One region of the Rhizobium sp. F40D2 genome, then DNA from elsewhere that is predicted to be linked to it. Evidence: predicted binding sites of a transcription regulator. Region 1 holds the regulator's gene; each other region holds the start of a gene.

Region 1 (5,893 bases):
CAATTCCAGCCGTCCGGAGGCCGCAGGCCTTGGCGTCGCCTTGATCGGCTCGCTTTATCTGATGCTGATCGTGCTGGTGCTGGCTCTGCCGATCGGCGTTGCTGCCTCGATCTATCTCGAGGAGTTTGCGCCGAAGAACCGGCTGACGGATCTGATCGAGGTCAACATCAACAACCTCGCCGCCGTTCCCTCCATCGTCTACGGTCTGCTCGGCCTTTCCGTCTTCATCAACTTCGTCGGCCTGCCGCGTTCCGCTTCGCTGGTCGGCGGCCTGGTGCTGGCGCTGATGACCCTGCCGACGATCATCATCGCGACGCGCGCCGCGCTGCGCGCCGTGCCGCCGTCGATCCGCGCCGCTGCTCTTGGCCTCGGCGCTTCGAAGATGCAGATGGTGTTCCACCATGTTCTGCCGCTCGCCATGCCCGGCATCCTCACCGGCACGATCATCGGCCTGGCCCACGCGCTCGGCGAAACCGCGCCGCTGCTTCTGATCGGCATGGTCGCCTTCGTCGCCAACGCGCCGACGACGCCGCTCGATCCCTCGACGGCCCTGCCGGTGCAGGTCTATATGTGGGCTAACGAGGCCGAACGTGCCTTCGTCGAGCGTACTTCGGGTGCCATCATCGTCCTGCTCCTGTTCCTGATCGTCATGAACATGGGCGCCATCCTCTTGCGTCGTCGCTTCGAGCGCCGCTGGTAAACGGAGTTACACATCATGAACATGTTGACGGAAGCTGCAGTTGAAAAGGCGCTGGATCACAAGATGAGCAACGTCCCGTATAAGATGATCGGCCAGGATGTCTCGGTTTACTACGGCGAAAAGCGCGCGCTTTTCGATGTGAATCTGAACATCCGCGAAAACACCGTAACCGCGCTGATCGGCCCGTCGGGCTGCGGCAAGTCGACCTTCCTGCGAAGCCTCAACCGCATGAACGACACGATCGACGGCTGCCGCGTCGCCGGCAAGATCACCCTCGACGGCGACGATATCTATGATCCGGATATCGACGTCGTCGAACTTCGCGCCCGCGTCGGCATGGTCTTCCAGAAGCCGAACCCGTTCCCGAAGACGATCTACGAAAACGTCTCCTATGGTCCGCGCATCCACGGCCTGGCCAAGTCGAAGGCCGATCTCGACCAGATCGTCGAGACCAGCCTGCAGCGGGCCGGTCTCTGGAACGAGGTCAAGGACCGCGTCCACGAATCCGGCACCGGCCTGTCGGGCGGCCAGCAGCAGCGCCTCTGCATTGCGCGTGCCGTTGCCGTCAGCCCTGAGGTCATCCTGATGGACGAGCCCTGCTCGGCGCTCGACCCGATCGCCACCGCCAAGGTCGAGGAACTGATCCACGAGCTGCGCGAGAATTACACGATCGTCATCGTCACTCACTCCATGCAGCAGGCCGCGCGCGTCTCGCAGCGCACTGCCATGTTCCATCTCGGCAATCTCGTCGAGGAGAACGACACCGACAAGATGTTCACCAATCCCGACGATCCGCGCACCCAGGACTACATCATGGGTCGCTTCGGCTGATTTTGGCGACACCGAGCCTTCCCGTTATTCGAGGATAAAGCCCCATGGCATCGACACATATTTTTTCTGCCTATGATGATGATCTGAAGTTCCTGTCCCGGCGGATTTCCGAAATGGGCGGCCTGGCCGAGCAGATGGTCAGCGAGGCCGTACGCGCCCTGGTCAACGGCGATACCGCGCTGGCCCAGAAGGTCATTTCCGACGACGTGATCCTCGATCACGCCGAGCGCGAAATCGGCGACAAGGCGATCGTCACCATTGCCCGCCGCCAGCCGATGGCCTCGGACCTGCGCGAAATCATGGGTTCGATCCGCATCGCCGCCGATCTCGAACGCGTCGGCGACCTTGGCAAGAACACCGCCAAGCGCGTCATCGCCGTGCAGAGCACCGGCGTCCCGCGCAAGCTCGCCCGCGGCCTCGAGCACCTGTCGGAGCTGGCGCTCGTCCAGCTCAAGGAAGTGCTCGACGTCTACACGACGCGCGCTGCCGACAAGGCCAATGCGATCCGCGAACGCGACAACGAGATCGACGCGATGTACACCTCGCTGTTCCGCGAGCTCTTGACCTACATGATGGAAGATCCGCGCAACATCACCAGCTGCACGCATCTGCTCTTCTGCGCCAAGAACATCGAGCGCATCGGCGACCACGCCACCAACATCGCCGAGACGATCTATTACATGGCAACCGGGGCACAGCCGGAAGGCGACCGTCCGAAGGACGACAGCGCCAACACCGTCGGCGCGGTCACGGAATAGCCGCGCACCAGCCCACCAGCAGATTGTATGCGCGCCCATGTGGGGCGCGCAAAGAGGTCGCAGCCAATTTTCTGATTTTGCGCAGGATGCATTGCTTAAATCATCCCCGGTTTAAGGATCATGCGCGAGGAGACCGACACGCATGATCCCGAGAGTTGCAGTTGTTGAAGACGAGGAAGCCCTGAGCGTGCTTCTTCGCTACAATCTCGAAGCTGAGGGCTTCGAGGTCGATACCATCCTTCGTGGCGACGAGGCCGAAATCAGGCTTCAGGAGCGCACGCCCGACCTCCTCATCCTCGACTGGATGCTGCCCGGCGTCTCCGGCATCGAACTCTGCCGGCGCCTGCGCATGCGGCCGGAAACCGAGCGCCTGCCGATCATCATGCTGACGGCGCGCGGCGAAGAGAGCGAGCGCGTCCGCGGGCTTTCGACAGGGGCCGACGATTACGTCGTCAAGCCTTTCTCGACCCCGGAACTCGTCGCCCGCGTCAAGGCGATGCTACGCCGCGCCCGCCCCGAGGTGCTGTCGACCGTGCTGAAATGCGGCGATATCGAACTCGACCGCGAAACCCACCGCGTCCACCGCAAGAGCCGCGAAGTCCGCCTCGGCCCGACCGAATTCCGCCTGCTGGAATTTCTGATGTCGTCGCCCGGCCGGGTCTTCTCCCGCTCGCAGCTGCTCGACGGCGTCTGGGGCCACGACATCTATGTCGACGAACGCACCGTCGACGTCCATGTCGGCCGCCTGCGCAAGGCGCTGAACTTCTCCAACATGCAGGACGTCATCCGCACCGTCCGCGGTGCCGGTTATTCGATGGAAGCCTGAGGGGTTTCCGATAAAGTCGAACAAGTGCCCCTCACCCTAGCCCTCTCCCCGTTTTACGGGGAGAGGGGACGTGCCATGCGAGGCGTAGGCGAGGGACGGAGACGTTGCGGCATATCCCCTTCGCCCCGTCTACGGGGAGAAGGTGGCGGCAGCCGGATGAGGGGCAGCCACCCCCAACCCATTCCCCACAAAAAAACGGGCTTTGCAGCCCGTTTTCGCATGTCGACAATGTCTTACCCGCTCAGCTCGCCCGCGCTGCCGCCCGGCGTCGTTCGTTGACCGGCTGGTAGGCAAGCCGCTGGTGGTAGCTGCAATAGGGCGAATTGTCGGGGGACTCGCAGCCGCAGAAATGGAAGTCGTCCTTCAGCGGATCGCCGACCGGCCACTTGCAGGTGCGTTCGGTCAGTTCGGTCAGGCCGAGGCGGCGCGAGATCGGCACGACCACGTTGCCCTTCGGCACGTATTCCATTTCCTCGACCGTTTCGATTTCGATCTCTTCCTTCAGCATCGTTGCGCCCTGCTGGCGGGTAACGGTGCGGGTGGCGATCCGCGAGGCATAGTTCGGTGCGCGCGGCGCCGATGTATTGCGTTTCGGCGTCCGCGCCGTGGCGGCCGTGCCGCCGGCCTTGGCGCGGCCGGGAAGGCTCAGCCGGTGCACCTTGCCGATCACGGCGTTTCTGCTGACACCGCCAAGTTGCGCCGCGATCTGGCTGGCGCTCAGTCCTTCGGCCCAGAGCTTCTTGAGTTTCTCGACCCGCTCGTCTGTCCAGTTCATGCCCTGTCTCCACCTTTTGCGTTGGTGATGGCAGAATCCCTCACCGTTGTCCCGGAAGCCTCCGAAACAAGAAACGCTTGATCAATTTTGGTGACTAGTTCCGCCGCATGCAGTCTAGTAATTGAACTTTAACCTAGTGTGAGCCTGACTCCGTGACAAGAGTCGCATGAATCCGGATGAATCGAATTCCGAGTTTTCCCCAACTTGCTTCCGCTGCGTGTCATTTCTGCAATAATGCCTGTTGAAGGTCGAAAACACCGCTGTACAAGCTTGCTGCATGCGCTAAGGGCGCAGTTTTGTTGACATTGCAGCGCGAAAAGGAAATAGTACCGCTGGCCGCCGCGAGGCGGCATTTTTAATTTTCCGGACCTGGTTTTCTTAGCCGGAGTCTGTTGTTGAATAACGCTGATCGGGAGACCCGCGCCATGGCCGAAGCCGCGCCGCTTTATGACACCTATTCTCGTGCCCCGCTGCGGTTCGAGCGAGGCGAGGGCGTATGGCTGATCACCGAAGGCGGCGAGCGTTATCTCGATTTCGGCGCCGGCGTCGCCGTTACCTCCGTTGGCCACAGCAACCCGCATGTGGTTGGCGCGCTGAAGGAACAGGCCGATAAGGTCTGGCACCTCTCCAACATCTATGAGATCCCCGGCCAGGAGCGCCTGGCCAAGCGGCTGACGGAGGCGACTTTCGCCGACAAGGTGTTCTTTACCAATTCGGGCGCCGAGGCACTCGAATGCGCGATCAAGACGGCGCGACGCTACCAGTTTTCCAAGGGCCATCCCGAGCGCTTCCATATCATCACCTTCGAAGGCGCCTTCCACGGCCGCACGCTGGCGACCATCGCCGCCGGCGGCCAGGAGAAATATCTCGCAGGCTTCGGCCCCAAGGCGCCGGGCTTCGATCAGGTGGCTTTCGGTGACATCGACGCCGTCCGGGCCGCCATAACCGATGCCACGGCGGCAATCCTTATCGAGCCGGTGCAGGGCGAGGGCGGCGTGCGCCCAGCCACGCCAGAGTTCATGAAGGCGCTGCGCCAGCTCTGCGACGAAAACGGCCTGCTGCTGATCCTCGACGAGGTCCAGACCGGTGTCGGCCGCACCGGCAAGCTTTTTGCCCATGAATGGTCGGGCATCACGCCCGATATCATGGCTGTCGCCAAGGGCATCGGCGGCGGTTTCCCGCTCGGCGCCTGCCTTGCGACCGCTGAGGCCGCCTCCGGCATGAAGGCCGGCACGCACGGCTCGACCTATGGCGGCAATCCGCTCGCCATGGCCGTCGGCGACGCCGTGCTCGACATCATCCTCGCCGATGGCTTCCTCCAGCAGGTCCGCGACGTCGCGCTCGTCTTTCGCCAGGGACTGGCCTCGCTGAAGGACCGCTATCCCGATGTGATCGAGGATATCAGAGGCGAGGGGCTGCTGCTCGGCGTCAAGGCGGCGGTTCCTTCAGCCGAACTGCTGCAGGCGATCCGCGCCGCGCATCTGCTCGGCGTTCCCGCCGGCGACAACGTCATCCGCCTTCTTCCGCCCCTCGTCGTCACCGCCGAGGAAGCCCGCGAGGGCCTTGCCCGCATCGAGCGCGCTGCCGAGAGCATCCGCGCCTCCAAGGTCAAGAAGACGGCTTGAAAGGATTGTCGCCTGCGGGCGCACGACAGGTAAGAACATGGCTCCTAAACATTTCCTCGACCTTTCGGCGGTCACCTCAGCCGACCTCAGAACCATCATGAACGATGCGCTCGCCCGCAAGCAGGCCTTCAAGGCCGGCAAGGGCGACAAGCCGCTGGCCGGCAAGATGCTGGCGATGATCTTCGAGAAGCCGTCGACCCGCACCCGCGTCTCCTTCGACGTCGGCATGCGCCAGCTCGGCGGCGAAACGCTGTTCCTGTCCGGCACCGAGATGCAGCTCGGCCGCGCCGAGACGATCGGCGACACCGCCAAGGTGCTGTCGCGTTATGTCGATGCGATCATGATCCGCACCACCGAGCATTCCAGGCTCAAGGAGCT
Region 2 (5,893 bases), 370 kb from region 1:
GGCGGAACCGCATAGATGCGCTTCTCGCGTCCGGCGCCGAAGAGCTGCAGCGCGTCCGACATGTGCATCTTCGGATTGTCGAATTTCGGCGTCGGCGACGGGTCCATCACGTAGCGGCCGTGCACCTTGACCGGATAGGCATAGGTCCTGGAGATCCGGCCGTTATGGGCGATATCCTCGTAGAGTTTCACATGCATCAGGCCGTATTCTTCGAGCGCGTGCATCTTGCGGGTCTCGGTCTCGCGCGGCTCGAGGAAGCGCAGCGGCTCGGGGATCGGCACCTGATAGACGAGCACCTGGCCGTCCTTAAGCTTTTCTTCGGGAATGCGGTGGCGCGTCTGGATGATCGTCGCATCGCCGGTATGCGTCGTCACCGCGACATTGGCGACCTTCTGGAAGAAAGCCCGGATGGAAACGGCGTTGGTCGTGTCGTCGGCACCCTGGTCGATGACCTTCAGCACGTCATCCGGCCCGATGATCGAGGCCGTCACCTGCACGCCGCCGGTGCCCCAGCCATAGGGCATCGGCATTTCGCGCGAGGCGAAAGGAACCTGATAGCCCGGAATGGCGATCGCCTTCAGGATGGCGCGGCGGATCATCCGCTTGGTCTGTTCGTCGAGATAGGCGAAGTTGTAGCTGGCCAGATCGCTCATTCGGCGGCTTCCTTCATGTCTTCGCCGCTGCTGCGGGCGGCTTCGAATTCACGGCGCATGCGGCGGACGAGATCGAGTTCGGCCTGGAAGTCCACATAATGCGGAAGCTTCAGGTGCTCGACGAAGCCGGTCGCCTGGACGTTGTCGGAATGGGAGATGACGAATTCCTCGTCCTGGGCCGGCGCGGTGATATCCTCGCCAAGCTCTTCAGCCCGCAATGCGCGATCGACCAGCGACATCGCCATCGCCTTGCGCTCGCTCTGGCCGAAGACCAGGCCGTAGCCGCGGGTAAACTGCGGCGGCGCCTTGGCCGAACCCTTGAACTGATTGACCATCTGGCACTCGGTGACCTGGATCACGCCGAGCGAGACGGCGAAGCCGAGTTCGGGCACGTCGAATTCCACCTCGACCTCGCCGATGCGGATCTCCCCGGTGAAAGGGTGGTTGCGGCCGTAGCCGCGCTGGGTGGAATAACCGAGCGCCAGCAGGAAGCCCTCGTCGCCGCGGGCAAGCGCCTGCAGGCGCAGATCGCGGGTCATCGGAAATTCCATCGGCTCGCGGGTCAGGTCGCCGATCTCATGATCCTCAGGCATGTCGCCATCGGCCTCGATCAGCCCCTCCTCGCCAAGGATCTCGGAGACCCGCATGACGCGGCCGGTCTCGGCAGCGCGCTGGGCAGGCGTCTCGACCGCCTCGTCCTCAAGCAGCGAGGGATCGAGCAGGCGGTGGGTGTAATCGAAGGTGGGTCCAAGAAGCTGGCCGCCCGGCAGATCCTTGTAGGTCGCCGAGATCCGGCGTTCGATCGTCATGTCAGCCGTGTCGAGCGGCCTGGAATAGCCGAAACGCGGCAGCGTCGTGCGATAGGCGCGCAGCAGGAAGATCGCTTCGATCATATCGCCGCGCGACTGGCGGACGGCGAGTGCTGCGAGCGTGCGGTCGAAAAGCGAAGCCTCGGCCATGACCCGGTCGACGGCGAGCGCCAGCTGCGCCACGATCTGGTCGATGCCGATTGCCGGCAGCGAACGGTCGCCGCGGCGGCGGTCGGCGAGCAGGCGGTGGGCATTGGCGATGGCGGCCTCGCCACCCTTGACGGCAACATACATGAGCTCAGATCTCCGTTGCTGTGATCTTGGTGGTGCGCGGCAGGCAAAGAAAACGTGTCGCCGATGTCAGCACGATGTCGATACCGCGCGGGAAAAGCGCGCGATTCTCGGTCCAGAGCCGCAGGAAGGTCTCGGGCAGGCCGACAGGCGCGATTTCCGCCACACTCTGGATGCCGGGACCCATCAGCGCCAGCCTGCGTCCACCCTCGAGTTCGGAAAGTTCGATGACGAGCGTCGTCGAGCGGTCGGGATATTCCTGCGTGCCCGAGGCGAAGAGGCTGAAGGGGCAAAGCGGGATGACTGCTTCCGTGAACGCGAAGCGTGCCTCGGACTTTTCGGCGGTCAATGGCGCGCCGGTGTGGAAGCCGAGCCATTCCGGCACGGCGGATTTCGCCAGCCCCTGGGAAAGCCAGACTGATGTGTCGTGGTCGCAAAGCGTCAGCGCGATCGTGCCGGCGGCGATGCCGAGCGGCGCCGGCGGCGCGATATCGGGCTGAACGGTCTGGATCGTGCCGGGGCGGGCCATGCCGTCCATCAGCATCTTGAAGACGCTCTGAGCGTGGAAGACCGGGTCGGCAAAGCCGCCGGTCAAGGCTTCTGTCTTCAGGCCCATCAGTTGTCTCCCCTGACCATGGTGAAGAAATCGACGCGGGTGGCAGCCGTCTCGTCCGCCTTGCGGCGTTCGGCTGTGGCGATCCGTTCGGCGATCGGCACGAGCAATGCCTGTTCGACGAAATCCTGCGTCGCCTCTTCCTGCCAGAGCGCATCGAAGATCGCCGCCAGCCGGGCCTTCTCGCGATCGGTGCCGAGCGCCTGGGCATGGCCGACCGAGCCGGAGTCGAGCCGCACCGTGGCCCGGGTCACCGTCACTTCGCCGAGGTTGAAGGGAGCGCCGCCGCCGCCGATGCGGCCGCGGACCATCACCAGCCCGGTCTCCGGTCCGCGCACCGGATGTGTTGCGGGCTTTTGCGGCAAAGCATCCCAGACCGCCGAGAGTTCGCTGCGTTCCGCGCGCGCCAGCAGATCGGCGGCGCGTTTGCGCCCGGATGCCGTCTGTGACGCAGCGTCTGTCCTGTCCGCTGATATCATTGCCGCTTTCCTTAAAATGTCTATTGATATAGACAACCATACAAGCTATACTTAGTCCTAAATCGATGTCGTGACAAGCGTGTGACATCGGGCGCGGGAAATGGCGGGAACGAATGGCGGGATTGAAGCAGGTGCAAAGGCAGACCGGCGTGGCGCTCTGGCGTCAGATCGCCGATCGGATTCGCGAGACGATCGGCAACGGTACCTATGACGAAACGGGAATGGTGCCGCCGGAAACGGCCCTGGCGCTGCAATTCGGCGTCAACCGCCATACGGTGCGCAGCGCCCTGGCGGCGCTGGCGCAGGAAGGCATCGTCCGTGCGGTACAAGGTCGCGGCACGCTGATCGAGCGCAAGGAGCGGCTGAATTTCCCGATCACCCGGCGCACGCGCTTCACTTCAGGCATCGGCGACCAGGCGCGCGAAATGCGCAGCCTTCTGCTCGATGAGGTGCAGGAGGAAGCAAGCGCCGAGGTGGCCCGCTGGCTGGGTCTGAAGCAAGGGGAGCAGGTCATCCGGCTGGAAACATTGCGCCAGGCCGACAAGCGGCCGGTTTCAAAGGCGACAAGTTGGTTTCCCGCCGCACGCTTCGCCGGGATCGGCGAGGCCTATCGCAAGCGCGAATCGATCACCAAGGCCTTCGCCGATCTTGGCCTGTCGGATTATGTCCGTGCGACGACCGAAGTGACGGCCGCCCATGCGAACACGGCTGACCTCGCCGATCTGGAACTGACCCCCGGCGCGATCCTGCTGATCGCCAAGGCGATGAACACCGATCTCGACGGTGTGCCGGTGCAATACTCGATCAGCCGGTTTGCGGCCGACCGGGTGCAGTTCACCATCGAGAATTGAGAACAGCCTTCCCTGTCGGAACAGGGAAGGCAATTGCATTCAGTGCGCGCCGGACATGTCGCCGAGCACTTCTTTCGACGCGACGGTGGAATCCGCCTTCAGCTTGTAGACCATCGGCACGCCGGTCGCGAGGTTGAGGGCGAGCACGCCTTCCTTGGTCAGCTTGTCGAGCACCATGACAAGCGAGCGCAGCGAATTGCCGTGTGCGGCAACCAGCACCTTCTCGCCACGCAGGACGCGCGGAAGGATTTCCGTGAGATAGTACGGCCAGACGCGAGCGCCTGTGTCGCGCAGGCTTTCGCCGCCGGGCGGCGGGACGTCATAGGAGCGGCGCCAGATATGCACCTGTTCCTCGCCCCATTTGGCGCGGGCGTCGTCCTTGTTGAGACCGGAGAGATCGCCATAGTCGCGCTCGTTCAGCGCCTGGTCGCGGATCGTCGGCAGATCGGGCTGGCCGACCTTGTCGAGAATAAGCTTCAGCGTGTGCTGCGCGCGCACCAGCACTGAGGTATAGGCGACGTCGAATTTGATTCCGTATTCGGCCAGTGCCTTACCGCCGGCATTGGCTTCCTCGATGCCGAGCGCCGTCAGATCGGGATCCTTCCAGCCGGTGAAGAGATTCTTCAGGTTCCAGTCACTCTGGCCGTGGCGAACGAGGACGAGGGTACCGCTCATGAATATGCCTCCGAGATGTCGTTATTGGGAAGAAAGCCCGAGCACGTCGAGCATGGAATAGAGACCCGGCTTCTTGTCGCGCGCCCAGAGTGCTGCCTTGATGGCGCCGCGCGCAAAGATCGACCGGTCGGCAGCGCTGTGCGACAGGGTGACGATCTCGCCTTCGCCGGCGAAAAGCACCGAATGCTCGCCGATGACGGAGCCGCCGCGCAGCGTCGCAAAACCGATCGTGCCCGCCTCGCGGGCGCCGGTATGGCCGTCGCGCACCCGGACCGATTTCGAGGCGAGATCGATGCCGCGCCCCTTGGCCGCGGCCTCGCCGAGGAGGAGGGCGGTGCCGGAAGGCGCGTCCACCTTGTGCTTGTGGTGCATTTCCAGGATTTCGATATCCCAGTCCTCAGGCTCGAGTGCGCGGGCGGCCTGCTCGGCGAGCACGCTGAGCAGATTGACCCCGAGGCTCATATTGCCTGACTTGACCACGCGGGCATGACGGGCTGCCGCGGCGATCTTGGCGTCGTCGTCGGCCGAACAGCCGGTCGTGCCGACGACATGGACGATGCGGGCCTGCGCGGCCAGCCCCGAGAATTCCGCTGTCGCGGCCGGCGAGGTGAAGTCGAGCACGCCTTCGGCATGCAGAAAGGCATTGAGCGGATCGTCGCCGATGAGGATGCCGCTCGGGCCGAGACCGGCAATCTCGCCGGCATCCTTGCCGATAAAGGGCGAGCCAGTGCGCTCGACCGCCGCATGCAGCGTGGCGCCCTCGATGGAATGGATGAGCCGGATCAGTGTCTGCCCCATGCGCCCGGCTGCGCCAACCACCACCAGTTTCATCGCAGCATCGCTCATCTCAGTCTCACTAGGTCAGTTTGAATCGGAGGCCGAAGGCCTCTGCAGATTGTTGAGGCGAGCGTAAAGACCGTCGCTGACCTTCGCAAGCGTCTCGTGATTGCCTTCCTCGACGACGCGGCCCTGCTGCATGACGACGATCTTGTCGGCGCGCACCACGGTCGAAAGCCGGTGGGCGATGACGACGACAGTGCGCCCCGTCATTGCCTCGTCGAGCGCCTTCTGCACGGCCGCTTCGGATTCGGTATCAAGGGCAGACGTCGCCTCGTCGAGCAGCAGGATCGGCGCATTGCGCACAAGCGCGCGCGCAATCGACAGCCGCTGGCGCTGACCGCCCGAAAGCGTCACGCCGTTTTCGCCGACCGGCGTGTCGTAACCCTGCGGCTGCGCTGAGATGAAGTCATGTGCATAGGCAAGCCGGGCCGCTTCTTCCACGTCGGCATCGCTCGCTTCCGGCCGGCCATAGCGGATATTGTCGCGGATCGTGCCCTCGAACAGGTAAGGCTGCTGCGAGACATAGGCGAGCTGATGGCGCAACGATTTCTTGGTGATGTGGGCGATGTCCTGTCCGTCGATCAGGATTTCGCCGTCGCGCGGATCGTAAAAGCGCGGAATGAGGTTGATGACCGTGGATTTGCCGGCCCCCGAAGGACCGACCAGCGCCGTGGTCGCGCCG
Region 3 (5,893 bases), 140 kb from region 1:
AGGCGCTCGGGCGCATGGAGAAACTGCCGATCCGCTGGATCTGCGAGGATGCGATGAAATTCATCCTGCGCGAGGAACGCCGCGGCAGCCAGTACGACATCATCCTCACCGATCCGCCGAAATTCGGCCGCGGCCCGAACGGCGAAGTCTGGCATCTCTTCGAGCATCTACCGTTGATGCTCGATGTCTGCCGCGAGATCCTGTCGCCGAAGGCGGTGGGCCTGGTGCTGACCGCCTATTCGATCCGCGCCAGCTTCTATTCGATCCACGAGCTGATGCGCGAGACGATGCGGGGCGCCGGCGGGGTGGTCGAATCCGGCGAACTGGTCATCCGCGAAGCCGGCCTCGACGGCAAGATGCCGGGCCGCGCGCTTTCCACCTCCCTCTTTTCCCGCTGGGTGCCGAAATGAGCAAGGACTTCCACGATCAGGGACCGCGCAGGGTCGGACAGGTGAAGGAAGTCACCTCGCTTGCCAATCCCATCATCAAAGACATCAAGGCGCTGACGAACAAGAAGTCGCGGGAGGAAAGCGGGACTTTCCTGGCCGAAGGACTGAAGCTCGTCATCGATGCGATCGAACTCGGCTGGACGATCCGCACGCTGGTCTATGCCAAGGCGGCCAAGGGCAAGCCGCTGGTCGAGCAGATGGCGGCAAAGACCGTCGCCTCGGGTGGGCTGGTGCTCGAAGTCAGCGAAAAGGTGATCGCCTCGATCACCCGGCGCGACAATCCGCAGATGGTCGTCGGCATCTTCGAGCAGCGCTGGATGCCGCTGCGGGACATTCGGCCGAGGGATGGCGAGACCTGGGTGGCGCTCGACCGGGTGCGCGACCCCGGCAATCTCGGCACCATCATCCGCACAGCCGATGCGGCCGGCGCTTCCGGCATCATTCTGATCGGAGAGACGACCGATCCCTTTTCGCTCGAAACGGTGCGGGCCACCATGGGCTCGGTCTTTGCCGTTCCGGTGGCGCGGGCAACACCGGAGGAATTCATCGCCTGGCGGAAATCGGCCGGCGTTTCCGTGGTCGCGACGCATCTTGCCGGCGCGGTCGATTACCGCACCATCGACTACCGGAAAAAACCGGTCGTGCTGCTGATGGGCAACGAGCAATCCGGCCTGCCCGACCAGCTCGCCAAGGAAGCGAACGCTCTGGCCCGCATTCCGCAGCAGGGCCGGGCCGATTCCCTCAATCTTGCCGTCGCCACCGCCGTCATGCTTTTCGAGGCGCGCCGCCATCTCCTCTCACTTGCCGAGGGCAAATGACCGAACTGACGCCTGCCCGCCCCGCGCTGTTTTCGCGCCCCGCGCCGATCCTCTTCTTCATCATCGTCGCCGTTCTCCTCGACCAGATCGTCAAGATCGCTGTCGATCATTATCTGCCGCTGCAGGAGGCCGTGCCGGTTATTCCGATGCTGGCGCTCTACCGCACCTACAATCTCGGCGTCGCCTTTTCGATGCTGGAGGGCATGGATGGCTGGTTCATCGTCGGCATGCGGCTGATCATCGTCGCCTTCGTCATCTGGCTGTGGTACCGCACGGCGAAGGATCGCTGGCTCGCCCATCTCGGTTACGCGCTGATCATCGCCGGCGCGATCGGCAATCTCGTCGACCGCTTCGCCTATGGCCACGTGATCGATTATATCCTCTTTTACACCGACAGCTGGTCCTTCGCGGTGTTCAATCTCGCCGACAGTTTCATCACGATCGGGGCTGGCTGCGTCATTCTCGACGAGCTGCTGTTGCCGAAAAAGGCCGTCCGCTAAAATCTTATCGAATTCCTGAAGGCATTCGGAAGAGGCCTCATGTTAGCCAGATAGCATGCAGAATCTGGGACAGTTGCAGGAAAGATTGTCCGCCGCCTTCGGCGGACCCGCCGCCAAGCCGCGTGAAGAGCGGATGGCGGACGTCTTCTCGCGACCCGGCACATCGGCTCCTCAGGCGGCCAATGACGCCAAGGTGGGGCCTGCAGCGACACGGCGCCTGCTGGTCTGCTGGCTTGGCGGGGCTGGCCTGCTTGCTGCGATGATCCTGACGCTGCTTGCCCATGCTGGCGATCCACTGCTGCTTTCAGGCGGTCTTGTCGTTCTCGGCCTTGCCGTCATCGCCAGCTATGCCATCCTGATGGTTCGGCGGCGCAGGCCCCCCAGCGGCGGCAAATCCCTGCCGGATTGGAATGATGGCGCCAAGCTGTTCGCAGACGTCCACGACGTGCTCGGCGATATCACCGTCAGCCGCAGCATGGACCGGCGCATCATTTCCGCCAACGATACGTTTCGCCGCCTGACCGGGCGGCTGCGTCCGGAAGGACGGAGCTGCGAAGAGATCGGGCTTGCCTTCCGCCCCGGCCTGATACCGCACTGCTTCGACGTCGAGATCTCGACGCCGGACGGCCAGCGCATCTTTCTCTGGCGCGATGTCGTTACCCGCGACCCGGCGAACGGCCGGCTGCTGCTGCAGAGCGTGGCGCGTGATGTGACCGACGAGCGGTTGATCGCGCAGGGCCGCGAGGAGGCCCGCCAGAAGGCAGAATATAACAGCGCCGCCAAATCGAGACTGCTTGCCACCGTCAGCCACGAGGTGCGCACGCCGCTTTCCGGCCTCCTCGGCATGACGCATCTGCTCGCCGAGACGCGGCTGACGCAGGAGCAGCAGGACTATCTCGCCAATATACGCCAGTCCGGCCACGCGCTGACGCAGCTCGTCGAGGATCTGCTCGATTTTTCTACCATCGAGGTCGGCCGCTTCGCGCTGCACCCGCGCTCGGAATCGCTGCGCAAGCTCCTGGAAAGCGTTGTCGAGATGCTCGCCCACCGGGCGCATGAAAAGGGCATCGAGATCGGCGCCACGGTATCTTCAGACGTGCCGGAAAATATGAACTTCGACCCGGCGCGGCTGCGCCAGGTTCTGTTCAACGTCATCGGCAATGCGGTGAAGTTCACCCAGGTCGGCGGCGTCTTCATTCGCGTGTCGCTCGATGCGGACGACCTGTCGATCACTGTCACCGATAGCGGCCCCGGCATGACGGCGGAGGAACAGGCGCGCGTCTTCGGCGAATTCGAGCAGGGCGGGACCGTTACCGAGAGGAGCAGCGGCACCGGGCTCGGCCTTGCCATCTCCGCCCGCATCATGCGCGAATTCAACGGCGCACTTACGGTTGCCAGCGAAAAGGGCAGAGGCAGCGAATTCACCATCCGCTTCCCTGTCGATATCGGCAGCGAGCGCCCTGACCGGCGAAACACGCTGCTTGCCGGCAACAGCGTCGTGCTCCTGGCGCCGGCGGGTGCTGCGCGCACCGCCATCGCCGAGACGATCACCGCGCTCGGCGGCCTCTGCCATCTCGTCGCCGACGGCGAGAGCGCGCGGGCAACGCTGCTCGGCTTGGCAAATAGCGGAAAGCGGCCGACCGATATCATCATCGATCATCGCATGTCGGCGGAATTTGCCGCCCATCTTGCCGATCGCGCCGAAATCGCCGCCCTTGGCCTGCGCAAGGTCCTGCTCGTCAATCCGGAAGAGCGCAGCGCCCATCCGCTCGACCTCTTCGATGCCTGGCTCATCCGGCCGCTGCGCGAACAGTCGCTTATCGACGTGCTGCGCGGGCGCATGCGCGGCATGGAGAAGCGCGACGCGCTGAACGACAATCAGCCGGGTTTCGGCCTGTCGGTGGCGGAGACGATGGTTCCGGCAAGCGGGCTCAACATCCTGCTTGGCGAGGACGATCCGATCAACGCCATGCTAGTACGCGTCGTGTTGGAAAAGGGCGGGCATAAGGTGCGCCATGTCGAGGATTTCGAGGCGCTGCTTGATTGCGCCCTTTGCGAGGCGAATGCCCGGCCCGATATTATCATCAGCGACCTGTCGATGCCCGGCGGGAACGGCATCGACATGCTCGGACGCCTGCGCGGCCACGAAAGACGGCTCGATCTGGCTTCGGTGCCGGTGATTGTGCTGACCGCCGACAAGAGCGACGAATCCCGCCGCCAGGTGTTGCTGAACGGCGCCAACCGGGTGATGGAAAAGCCGGTCGATCCCGTGCGGCTGCTGACCGAAGTTCAGGCGGTCGTGGCACTTTCCGCCCGCCGCGCAGAGGCGCGATAACGTGTCACGGGGCCGGCATGCTTGTTGCGTTCAGAAATTCAATATGTCACTTTCTTGTCGCAGAGAAGTGTTTTATGGCGTCGATAAGCCGGCAACGGGAGAATCGCCATGTCCGCCATCGACATCCTGAATCGTGACACCACCGAGGCTGCACCGCCCTCGACGGCGGCTGCGCGGAAGGACGGCGACATCCTCGGTCGCATCGGCAATCTGGAAACCCGCCTTGCCCGCACGGCGCGCGAGATCGATGCCGCCCAGGCCGTGCGCTACCGCGTTTTCGTCGACGAGATGAAGGCGCAACTGCCGCTGGACGCCATGCGCCGTCAGCGCGATGTCGATGCTTACGACGCCTTCTGCGACCATCTTCTCGTTCTCGACCGCACGATCGAGGGTGACCCGGAAGACCAGATCGTCGGCACCTACCGGCTGCTGCGCCAAGATGTCGCCATGGCCAATGGCGGTTTTTACTCGGCTTCCGAATTCGGGATCGAGGGGCTCCTTGCCAAACATCCAGACAAGCGCTTCATGGAACTCGGCCGTTCATGCGTGCTGCCCGAATACCGCAGCAAACGCACCGTCGAGCTTCTTTGGCAGGGCAACTGGGCCTATGCGCTGAAGCATGGCGTCAGCGCCATGTTCGGCTGCGCCTCCTTCCCCGGCGTCTATCTGGAAAGCCATGCGCTGGCACTGTCTTTCCTCTACCACAATGTGCTGGCGAAGAACGAATGGGCCGTCAGCGCATTGCCGCATCTCGCTCGCAACATGGACCTGATGCCGATCGAGGCCGTCAACCCGAAGCGGGCGCTGATGGCGCTGCCGCCGTTGATCAAGGGTTATATGCGCCTCGGCGCGATGGTCGGCTCCAGCGCCGTCGTCGATCACGCCTTCAACACAACCGACGTGCTGATCGTGCTGCCGATTTCCAGCATTTCCGACCGCTACCTCAACTATTATGGCGCCGACGCCGGCCGCTTCGCGAGCTAACGCCCTTTGCGGTGAAACGTCTGAAGCGTCGTGCACCACCAAGAAAATGTGCACTCCCGCAGCTATTGCATAGCCGCATAAGTGCTTGGCCGACGTGCCGCCGGCCAGGCACTGAATTCCGGAAAGTTACGAACCCGCGCCATAGGCGGCGATCGCCGCCATATTGACGATGTCGCTGTCCTTGGCGCCCATCGAGGTGATCTGCACCGATTTGTCGACACCAACGAGGATCGGGCCGATTACCGTGGAGCCGCCGAGTTCCTGCAGCATCTTGGTCGAGATCGAGGCCGAGTGGAAAGCCGGCATAACAAGGACGTTGGCGGGACCCGAGAGGCGGCAGAAGGGATATTGCTCCATCACCTTGCGGTTCAGCGCCACATCGGCGGCCATCTCACCGTCATATTCGAAATCGACGCGGCGCTTGTCGAGGATCTTCACCGCCTCGCGCACCCGCTCCGAGCGTTCGCCGGAGGGGTGTCCGAAGGTGGAATAGGCAAGCATGGCGACACGCGGCGGATAGCCCATGCGCCGTGCCAGACCGGCGGCCTCTTCGGCAATATCGGCAAGCTGTTCGGCCGTCGGCATGTCGTGCACTGCGGTATCGGCAACGAAGACCGTGCGGCCGCGGCAGAGCGCAAGCGATACGCCGATGATGCGGTGGCCGGGCTTCTCGTCGATGCAGCGGCGCACGTCCTCGAGCGCTGTCGAATAATTGCGGGTGATGCCCGTCACCATGCCGTCGGCATCGCCGAGCGCCACCATGGTGGCGGCAAAGTGATTGCGGTCATTGTGGATCAGCCGCTGGAC

What was found. Region 1 encodes PhoB, which activates phosphate uptake and scavenging genes when phosphate is short. Its sites were predicted from a motif close to TGTCATNNANCTGTCAT; they were not measured.
Region 2: phnF (phosphonate metabolism transcriptional regulator PhnF) is a predicted target of PhoB. The motif match lies at 2,916-2,932, and genes of this name have one in related genera.
Region 3: ACS4RS_RS05665 (GNAT family N-acyltransferase) is a predicted target of PhoB. The motif match lies at 4,147-4,163, and genes of this name have one in related genera.

Annotation. Positions count from the first base shown of each region.
Region 1 covers NZ_CM131436.1:1,028,354-1,034,246, reverse strand. Annotated here, with positions in the region: gene pstA (phosphate ABC transporter permease PstA) at 1-700, shown strand, start outside; gene pstB (phosphate ABC transporter ATP-binding protein PstB) at 716-1,531, shown strand; gene phoU (phosphate signaling complex protein PhoU) at 1,576-2,289, shown strand; gene phoB (phosphate regulon transcriptional regulator PhoB) at 2,432-3,115, shown strand; gene ACS4RS_RS04935 (GcrA family cell cycle regulator) at 3,357-3,890, opposite strand; gene ACS4RS_RS04930 (aspartate aminotransferase family protein) at 4,316-5,515, shown strand; gene argF (ornithine carbamoyltransferase) at 5,553-5,893, shown strand, end outside.
Region 2 covers NZ_CM131436.1:1,398,297-1,404,189, reverse strand. Annotated here, with positions in the region: gene ACS4RS_RS06890 (alpha-D-ribose 1-methylphosphonate 5-phosphate C-P-lyase PhnJ) at 1-653, opposite strand, end outside; gene ACS4RS_RS06885 (carbon-phosphorus lyase complex subunit PhnI) at 650-1,756, opposite strand; gene phnH (phosphonate C-P lyase system protein PhnH) at 1,761-2,369, opposite strand; gene phnG (phosphonate C-P lyase system protein PhnG) at 2,369-2,845, opposite strand; gene phnF (phosphonate metabolism transcriptional regulator PhnF) at 2,959-3,696, shown strand; gene ACS4RS_RS06865 (2,3-bisphosphoglycerate-dependent phosphoglycerate mutase) at 3,736-4,371, opposite strand; gene dapB (4-hydroxy-tetrahydrodipicolinate reductase) at 4,393-5,217, opposite strand; gene ACS4RS_RS06855 (ABC transporter transmembrane domain-containing protein) at 5,233-5,893, opposite strand, start outside.
Region 3 covers NZ_CM131436.1:1,166,565-1,172,457, forward strand. Annotated here, with positions in the region: gene ACS4RS_RS05645 (class I SAM-dependent methyltransferase) at 1-410, shown strand, start outside; gene ACS4RS_RS05650 (TrmH family RNA methyltransferase) at 407-1,267, shown strand; gene lspA (signal peptidase II) at 1,264-1,767, shown strand; gene ACS4RS_RS05660 (ATP-binding response regulator) at 1,823-4,102, shown strand; gene ACS4RS_RS05665 (GNAT family N-acyltransferase) at 4,211-5,086, shown strand; gene ACS4RS_RS05670 (phosphate acyltransferase) at 5,213-5,893, opposite strand, start outside.